DNA from 3 places in the Pseudoalteromonas sp. P1-7a genome. Region 1 is predicted to be linked to each of the others. Evidence: predicted binding sites of a transcription regulator. Region 1 holds the regulator's gene; each other region holds the start of a gene.
What was found. The regulator LexA, encoded in region 1, represses DNA repair genes until DNA is damaged. The targets are predictions, from matches to a motif close to TACTGTATNNNNATACAGTA.

Region 2: the regulator LexA is predicted to act here: its motif matches at 1,096-1,115, upstream of dinB (DNA polymerase IV).
Region 3: the regulator LexA is predicted to act here: its motif matches at 1,077-1,096, upstream of AN389_RS02270 (YebG family protein).

What each region holds. Positions count from the first base shown of each region.
Region 1 is NZ_LKDU01000012.1:70,053-73,293, reverse strand. Features, by position in the region: gene AN389_RS09805 (hypothetical protein) at 1-341, shown strand, start outside; gene AN389_RS09800 (PaaI family thioesterase) at 352-792, opposite strand; gene lexA (transcriptional repressor LexA) at 970-1,587, shown strand; gene coxB (cytochrome c oxidase subunit II) at 2,060-3,202, shown strand; gene ctaD (cytochrome c oxidase subunit I) at 3,202-3,241, shown strand, end outside.
Region 2 is NZ_LKDU01000029.1:16,226-19,466, forward strand. Features, by position in the region: gene AN389_RS15775 (aldo/keto reductase) at 1-168, opposite strand, end outside; gene AN389_RS15780 (thioesterase family protein) at 235-657, opposite strand; gene dinB (DNA polymerase IV) at 1,127-2,179, shown strand; gene AN389_RS15790 (leucyl aminopeptidase family protein) at 2,299-3,241, shown strand, end outside.
Region 3 is NZ_LKDU01000002.1:40,258-43,498, forward strand. Features, by position in the region: gene AN389_RS02265 (M23 family metallopeptidase) at 1-577, opposite strand, end outside; gene AN389_RS02270 (YebG family protein) at 714-1,028, opposite strand; gene AN389_RS02275 (ComEA family DNA-binding protein) at 1,374-1,670, shown strand; gene AN389_RS02280 (DUF6170 family protein) at 1,684-1,986, opposite strand; gene dsbB (disulfide bond formation protein DsbB) at 1,988-2,506, opposite strand; gene fadR (fatty acid metabolism transcriptional regulator FadR) at 3,140-3,241, shown strand, end outside.

The DNA.
Region 1 (3,241 bases):
AGTCTAAACAAGATATTAGCGCCCTAGTGGCAGACTTAAAGAAAAACGCGATGGTTTTACATTATGACAAAGACGAATATCGTCAATTGGCGCGTATTGAAGCCGCGGGTGACATAACCACGCCTGACAAAGCAATTAACCACTTATGTGAATTAATCGAGTCGTGTTCACGTAATGCGCTCAAACAATGGTTGAGCTGTTCGCGCAGAACCTTTGATATTGGCTTTGAATCGGGCACGTCACCTAAGTGTTTTAACCAAGCTCTACATGCAGATACACTGCTACGTATATCTGCAATTGGCGCGGGTATGGAAATAACAATTTACCCTATCGAAAAGTAGCCATAGTTAATTATTTGCGCTCGACAACCGCTGCGGTCATTTTTGATACGCAGCAAAGTTCGCCGCGGCTATTAGTTATTTTTATTTCCCATACAGAACTGCGCTTACCAATATGAAATGCACGAGTAACAGCGGTTAAAGTGCCATTTCGAGAGGCCTTTAAATGGCTGGCGCTAATTTCCTGGCCAACACAATAAAATTTTGTAAAGTCCACTACAAAGTTAGCGGCGTAGCTTGCTACGGTTTCGGCAAGTACCACATTTGCGCCACCATGTACCATACCAATAGGGTTATGATGCTCAGGAATAGCGGGCATGGTAGCTACTAGGTAATCATCGCCTATTTCGGTTATTTCTATACCCATGGTTTTCATTAGCGTGCCTTGGCCGTTTATTCCCTCATCTAACTGTTTGCAAAGCGCTAATGTGATGGGTTGATGCCAAATACTCATAATTACTCCTTTATGTTGAAAGCAAATTTATAGCATTTTAAATACTGAACGTCTGTAATTACCTAAAATATATCCAAGTGCGGTGTGTTTAGCTATTTTAAAGCGCAATTTAAATTTGCGATTTTTATTTAACTGTATATACTCACAGTTAAATGTACTGTATGGAAAACCAGTTGTATGCGACCATTAACTAAACGCCAAGCTCAAATACTCGAACTAATAAAAGTTTTTATTAAAGACACTGGTATGCCTCCTACACGTGCCGAAATTGCGCAAACACTAGGTTTTAAAAGTGCCAATGCCGCAGAAGAGCACTTAAAAGCGCTTGCCAAAAAAGGTGTTATTAAAATGAAGCCAGGCGCAAGCCGTGGTATTCAATTGGTTGAAGAAGAAGAGCCAGAGCAACTAGGGCTACCATTAATAGGTCGAGTTGCAGCGGGTTCGCCTATTTTGGCGCAAGAACATGTTGAGAGTCACTGCAAAATAGACCCACTTATGTTTAAACCTGCCGCTGACTTTTTACTGCGTGTTAACGGTATGAGTATGAAAGATATAGGCATTATGGACGGCGACTTACTTGCTGTACACCGTACTCAAACAGCTGAAAATGGCCAAGTTGTGGTTGCGCGGGTAGATGAAGACGTAACCGTAAAGCGCCTCGAAAAAGCAGGCCGAAAAGTATTATTACACGCCGAAAACGAAGAGTTTACGCCTATAGAGGTAGACCTTGAAAACGAATCTTTTAATATTGAAGGTTTAGCTGTTGGCGTAATAAGAAATGCCGACTGGATGTAATCTTTAATTATTTTTAAGTAACTTTTTATAAATGCGCACTTTTAAGTGTGCATTTTTGTTTTAAAAAAGACCTTCCGCTACCTCAAAGCGCCCTAAAATTATTTAGCCTGTAAACTTTTTTGCACTCGCATTTAACTCCTCTTTTATATGATGCACCCTCTAGTTTTACTCGCTATTTAGCAACTAACTTGTGTTTAAGCTGGCGTAATTAAAGCTTATTTTAAAATACAACTTGTTTGTTTTTTATACTGAAACTTGCTTGTTGTACGTTTTTTAGCTAATCATTAATGTGCTGGGCTAACAATAACTCATAGCTTTTTGGTTTTGAGAACACACAAATACATATTCTTTGTCGGCGCAGCTATACCAATCAAAACAAATTAGGTTGGTTAAATAATAAAAATAACGAATTGGCGTTTAAGCCGTATGCCTCTTCGCTTTGCATTCGCAATAGCATCAAAGGAGCCGTCACATGGGTAAACTGACCTCTGCCTTGTGGCTTGTATTGATTATGTTCCCGCAGCAAGTGCTGGCTAATAGCCAATACAATATGCGCAAGGGCGTAACCGATATAAGTAATAATGTATATCAGCTACACATGACAATATTTTTAATATGTTGTGTGATTGGGGTGATAGTGTTCGCAATTATGTTTTGGGCACTAATTCATCACCGTAAATCTAAAGGGGCAGTTCCTGCCCAATTTCATGAAAGTACCAAAGTAGAAATTCTTTGGACTGCCATTCCGTTTGTTATTTTAATTGCCATGGCAATCCCTGCCACTAAAACCTTGATTGCAATGGAAGATGCCAGTAAGGCCGACTTAACCATTAAGATCACTGGGTCACAGTGGAAGTGGCATTATGAATATATGGGCGAAGACGTGGAGTTTTATTCTATTTTGTCTACCCCTCAAGACGAAATAGCCAACCTTGCTAATAAAAACCCCAATTACTTACTTGAGGTTGATAAACCTTTAGTACTGCCAATTAATCAAAAGGTGCGTTTTTTAATGACCTCTGATGATGTTATTCACTCTTGGTGGGTACCTGATTTTGCCGTTAAAAAAGATGCCAACCCAGGGTTTATTAATGAAACGTGGACCAACATCAACGAAGAGGGTATTTACCGTGGCCAATGCGCCGAACTATGCGGTAAAGATCATGGTTTTATGCCCGTGGTAGTTGAAGCTAAGTCGCAAGAGGATTTTAACGCGTGGCTTGCAGATGCTAAGCAAGCTAAGCAGAAAGCGGCATTAGCCGATGCAGCCCTACTTGAGAAAACGATTCCTAAAGAAGAGTTAATGACGCTAGGCGAGCAAGTGTATATGGCAAGTTGCGCTGCGTGTCATCAGCCAACAGGTATGGGGTTACCGGGTGTGTTTCCAGCGCTTAAAGGTAGCCCCATTGTGCTTGGTGATATAAAAGATCATATAGATATTGTAATTCATGGCCGTCCTGGCACTGCAATGCAGGCATTTGCAAAGCAGTTATCTATAAAGCAACTTGCGGCAGTAATTACCTTCAAACGCAATGCGTGGGGTAACGATACGGGTGATGTTATCCAACCTAGTGAAATTCAGGCAGCACTTGATGCTGATGGGGAGGCGAACTAATGAGTAGCATAGTAGAACAACCACACGCCAATAACGCTC
Region 2 (3,241 bases), on a different contig from region 1:
AGGAACGGCATACATTTCGGCGGTATCAATAAAATTAACGCCTTGCGCTAAGGCATAGGCTATTTGCTCATCTGCCTCTTGTTGGGTATTTTGTTTACCCCAAGTCATGCTACCTAGGCATACTCTTGAAACATCAACCCCGCTGCTGCCTAACGGACTGTATTGCATGTAAAATCCTTAAATTGTGTAAGATCTTGAGTGTGGCTTATTAATACCAGCTCGCATACTATTTAATTAAGCGAATTGGTGTAATGCCGATAATAATGGCTCAGTGATCGTCGCCTTTTGCCCCGTTTTAAAGTCAAACATAACTACTTGAGAGTAGCCTGTTGTAGTAACAGCTTGCTGTGCATGACTATATACAGAGTAATTCATCATAAAGCGGTCGCTTTTTATATCCGAAATAGTAATACCTACGGTTAAAGTATCTGGAAAGGTTACAGGGCGCTTGTAGCGAATGTTGTTTTCGCTAATAACGGGACCTACGTCACCTGGTTTTATCGTATCAAACTGGTTTATTTTATTTAAAAAGTCGATGCGCGCAATTTCAAAGTAACGCAAGTACACCACGTTGTTTACATGTTGTAGGGCGTCCATATCGGCCCAAGCGACGGTGATATCGGTATGAATAGGGTGCTGTTCTTTGAACCTTTGCATGTATGTGTACTCTTAGTTTTAAATGAATCAGGTTATCAATATGGTGTTTGTAGCTCAAGACAATAAATACCATGTTTTTTTATAAGATGATTGTACCTATTTATTTTTAGGACTACAGTTAATTAACACAGACCACACACACGAGAACACACATGCAAAATATAATTAATTGGGCTTTAGCCAGTTTAATTTTTATAGCATCTTTTGCTTGCTACGCTATGGGTAATGCTTCAGGCGGTATCATGCTTTTAGCTGCGGGGTTTTTATTGGAATTTGTTTTTTGGCTACATTGCTTTAAAAAAGAAAAGCGCTTTAAGCTGCCGTTTTAAAAGCTGTATAAAGCTTGCTTAATTTAAACGCCAAACTTACTAGCGATTTTACTTTAGCAAGTAAACTGGCTTTATTAACCTTGCTTAATGAAAGTGAATCCTTAATAATGGCTGTATAAATAAACAGTTGTTATGTGGTAATGAAAAAGTTTATTCATATCGACATGGACTGCTTTTATGCAGCGGTTGAAATGCGTGATAACCCCAATCTTGCCAATGTGCCTTTAGCCATTGGTGGTAATAGTCGCCGAGGCGTGCTTTCTACAGCAAACTATAAAGCGCGCGAATATGGTGTACGCTCGGCTATGTCTAACTATCATGCCAAACAATTATGCCCAGATTTAGTTATTGTGCCTGGGCGAATGGCTGTTTATAAAGAAATTTCTAACCAAATACGGGCTATATTTAAACGTTATACTGACCTAATAGAGCCTTTGTCGCTTGATGAAGCCTACCTAGACGTCACCAATAGCTCGGCATTTAAAGGTAGTGCTACGCTTATTGCTCAACAAATTAGAGCCGATATTTTCAACGCTACTGGCCTCACTGCCTCTGCAGGCGTTGCTCCCATTAAGTTTATTGCGAAAATTGCTAGCGATGAAAACAAACCCAATGGCCAGTTCGTTGTATTACCAGATGAAGTTGATTCGTTTTTAAATAATTTGCCGCTGGGTAAAATACCTGGTGTGGGTAAGGTCACCCTTGAAAAGCTTAATTTAAAAGGATTGTATACAGGTAAAGATGTTCGCGAGAAAGGTGTGAATTGGATGCAACAGCATGTGGGGAATTTTGGTGTATCGCTTTATCAAAAATGTGCTGGCGAATACATTGGTAAAGTAACAACCGAGCGAGTACGTAAATCACTCAGTGTTGAGCATACTTATGAATACAACAAAAATAGCTTACAAGAGTGTCTAGATCAGTTGCCTAAATTACTGGAAGAGCTGACAGCGCGTCTTAATAAACAACAGCTACAAAATCGTATAAATAAATTAAGCGTAAAAGTGAAATTTGCAAATTTTGTGGTGACCAGTGCCGATCAAGCTCATCATCAATTAAACACAGCTATTTTTACTGAGCTACTTTCAAAAGCGTATCAACGGGGTATGCAGCAACCGGTGCGTTTACTAGGCATAGGGGTGGGTGTTAAAAATGAACCTAATTTAAATCTACAATTGAGCATTCTAGATTAGAGTGTACTTGAGTGTAACACCAAGTTGCCAGATTAAAATGAGCTCATCGCAGGTGGCTGGTTTTGTGTTTTTATATCAACGATAATAGCCTCTTATGTTTTCTAACAGGAGCTTTACTTATGGCATATCCTCAAGCGATAGCTGCACAATCACTCAGTGCAAGCTTTGCAGCATTTTCTCACGATGCACTTATTATAATTAGTGATGACTTTTCTCAACTTCCGAATAACTCACTACGTGATGCCATTGAATCACAGGCTAAAGTAGACTCTCGTATTGGTAAACAAGTTACGTTTTTAGTAATTGATAATCTACGCGTTGTTTTAGCACCTACAGGGCCGCTTAATCGCGATTACGATGATGTAAGACGCTACTTTGATGCCGCCAAACTCGCGATTAACGAAGCAAAAGCCGCGGGCAGTGTAAACCCTGCTATTTACTTACCTAAATTACATACGGATGCGCGTTACCAGCATGCATTAGAGGTGGCGTATTTAGGTGCATGCCAAGCATTATGGCAACCTTTAGAGGCGCGTGAATACCACGGTGAAAGTATTGAGCCAATTACGCAAATTGGTTTAATTGATGCGAGTGAGCAAACAGTAAAAGCTGTTAACGCAATTGCTGCAGGCCAATATGCTGCGCGCGATTTATGCGGTACTGAGCCTGAACGTATGGCGCCACCACGCTTTGCCGATTACTGTGTTGAGCTTTTCAAAGGCTCTACAGTGGCAGTTGATGTGATTGACGACATAGACACAATAGATAAAAACTACCCTATGCTTAGCACCGTTGCGCGCGCATCTTATGCGGTTGAGCGCCACCACCCACGCGTAGTAAAACTAGAGTACGTACCAGAGGGTGAAGTAACGCGTACGCTAATGTTTGTGGGTAAAGGTTTAGTATACGACACCGGCGGCGCCGATTTAAAAGTAGGCGGTTACATGGCAGGTATGAGCCGCGATAAAGGCGGTGCTGCATCTGTAGCGGGCTTTATGAAAGCGGTTGCTGATTATCAGCCAAAAGGCGTTAAAGTGATTTCTTATTTAGCGGTGGTTCGCA
Region 3 (3,241 bases), on a different contig from region 1:
TCGCTAAAATTGCATCATGGCGCTTATTTATTTGTGCATCGATACGCGCAAAATTATGCTCATAGTGTTTATTTAAGCGCTCATATCGTGCAGCAAAAGTTATTGGCGTTAATAGGTTTGCGTGTTTGTTTTTTTGTTCTTCATCAACAAGCGGCTCATGAAACTCGCCTTTGTCTTCATTTATAGGCGATTCAAGTTGCTCTTCTAGTTTTATAGTATCTTTGCTTATAGATGCGGGGAGAGATTCAATCATACCTTGTAAAAGCGCTTGCTTTTGCTCAAGGACGGCAAGTTGCTCTAACTGCTTAGCGTGCAGCGCCTTTTGTTCACGAACCTGTTTTTGCCAAACTTGTTGCTTATCAATTTGGCTTTGTTCAATGTGTGTTATTTTATTTGTTTGGCTATAAACACGAAAACTAGATATACCCACCCAAATAATAGTGCCTAAAATAAGTAGTACTGTAAAAAGCTGAAACCAAGGCGCCAAAACAACATGCTTAACTTCGCCATTTTGACGAATAAGTAACTGACGGGCTGGAAAAATTTTTTGGTAAAAAGACTTAATAAATACTGACATGACACATAAATACTCGCTATTAACCGGATTAATGTATCAATTTCAGTTTAAAAAGCCAGAAAAAATTTGTAACTGTTCAAAAATTAATAAAAAAGGGCTGCTATTAATAGCAGCCCTTTTTATAATTTGACGCAAATTAGCTAGCTTGTTGCTCATCGTTATTTTTTATTGATGCTACGTTGTCGGCTTTTTTAGCTTTAGCTGCGCCTTTTGTTGAGGGCTCTTTTGCACCTTTTAGCACTGCCATAAAGTCATCTTTACTCTTTGCAATTTCAAGCGCGAGCGATTCTACTTGTTGCTCGCTTAAAGGCACATCTACTTTTTCCAGCATTACTTCAAGCGATTCTGCTATATCGAGCATTTTGTCATAGGCATCCGCTTCTTTTTTAGTAGTAAACGTCATTCGCTCAACTCCGTTTCGTTCTACAACATATTTAACAACAACAGCCATGATCTCTCCTGCTTGATTGCGTGGTAATGTGGTTACTGACTTGTAGGTCACTGTTTTTATATACAGTAAATGTTTGCGAAATAAATTGCAAGTATTCACGACATTTTAGATTGTCATAGATTTGACAAAAAAGCGTAACTTTACTTTATTTAGATAATCACTTTGTTGTACCAGCTGCATTTTAGGTTTTCGGATTTAGGTGATTATGCACTGGAAATAATATAAGTGATGCAAGTCGATCCTTATTTTAGATTATTTCCTCTAATAAAAATTAAGCCCTTGCTTAAAGCCAAATTAGCCGTTTAACCATAACGCTTTGGCATAAACAAAAATAAGGAATAACAAATGAAAAATCTTTTAACGCTACTTATTATTAGCTTTCTAGGTTTTAGCGCGCTCACCTACGCTAACCCTGTGGTTGATAAGCCTATGGCCGAAATGCAACAACCCCCCGTTATTAACATTAATAGTGCCGATTCAGAAATGCTATCAACGCTTCCCGGTATTGGTAAGAAAAAAGCGCAGGCTATTGTTGATTACAGAGCCGAAAATGGTGAGTTTACTGAGCTAAGTGATTTAGCTAACGTAAAAGGAATAGGCAAAAAGTTGGTAGCTAAATTAGAAGGAAAAGTATCTCTATAGGTTAGGCAGGGCGCTAAGCGCCCTGTGAATATTGCTCAAGTGCTTTTGTTAAATACTTTTTAGCAAAGTTTATTTCAATCGGTGTTGTTAAAAGCGGGTAACACAGTCCACCTAAAATTAAGAAAGGGAGGAGTTCCCATCCTTTAAAAACAGTAAATAATAAAAATAATGGGCTGAGCAATAGCAGCTTTACTATTCTCAATAACACTCTATCGGTTGCGGGGAGCATACTTAGTGCAATCGCAACAACGGCTTGTCGCTGTCTCACTTTAAGGTGCTTTAATTCAGGCAGCTGACTGGAAAAAAATGTAAACATATTAAATAGACTTTTTAGTAAGTAAGCGAGTGATAACAAGTACAAAAAGCGTGATAGTAAATAACGCAAAAAGAATTTCCATCCACGCTGGCATACTTAATCCTGCAAATTGCCAATCAATATTTCCGCAATCCCCAGTGGCTTGAAAAAAACTAGGGATCCATTCATGCAGTGGCATAAAAGCTGGGAAGTTAGGCTCAAATTCACAGCTAAACGCAAAGGGATCGGTGGTTGTTTGCATTTCTATGTGTTCCCGCGCAATAAGGTAGCCCCATACGCTAGATATACCCCACACTAAATAAGCAATAGTACGTACTAGTTTACTCTGCGGTTTAGTTGCGCCAATAATACCCGCTCCTAATAACCCTAATACCGCAGTTCGCTGGTAAATACACATAATGCATGGTGCCAGGCCCATTTGATATTGAAAAAACAGTGCGGTGACTTCTAATAAAAATACAATACCTGTAAATAGTAGCCATGGAGTGCGTTTAGTAGGGAGGTGTGCTAGCCAGTTCATAAAAAATCCGCATTGAATTAAGACGTTGAATTATGTACTAGGATAAAGTAACGAGCAACAAAAAGGGTAAAAAAGCTACCGAAAGGGCATTTTTTAAGATGAAATTAATAAGAAGTTATTGCCAATTCTATTGAGATAAAGGTTATTTTGCTAAATAAAACATCTAAGAAAAGTAAAAGGCTTATTTAAACGTTACAGTTTACATGCTCTGCTGTATGCATGCTTGAATGTACTTGCATACAAGGTGCTGCGCACTTGAGCTTTTGTAGTAACGTAATGGTGAAGTATTACAGTAATAGTATTACATAGATGCAAGTGATGAGATTAACGCAGCAGTTATAGAGCCCATTAAGTTACAAACCTCCCGGCGCGATTTAATCCCCCCTAGATTGAACAAATTCAATTCAAAAAGATCAACACGCTTTAATGTACCTACTATGAATAGGGTAAATTTATATAGCAAATTTGGCCAAATTTAAGCATGTTGAATTTTACAATTTATTATTACGAAATTTTCAGCTGATGGTTGACACTTATATCAACGAGTTTACTTGTTAGTTATATTTCATCTGGTACAATCTGTCAGTTATTCGTATAAAACGATGTGTTGTGATTAATTCGAGTGGGAATTGAATGAGAATTTTTAAAGCTAAAAGCCCAGCAGGATTTGCTGAAGAGTATATAGTTGAATCTATCTGGAACGGCGATTTCCCTCCAGGTTCAATTCTACCTGCA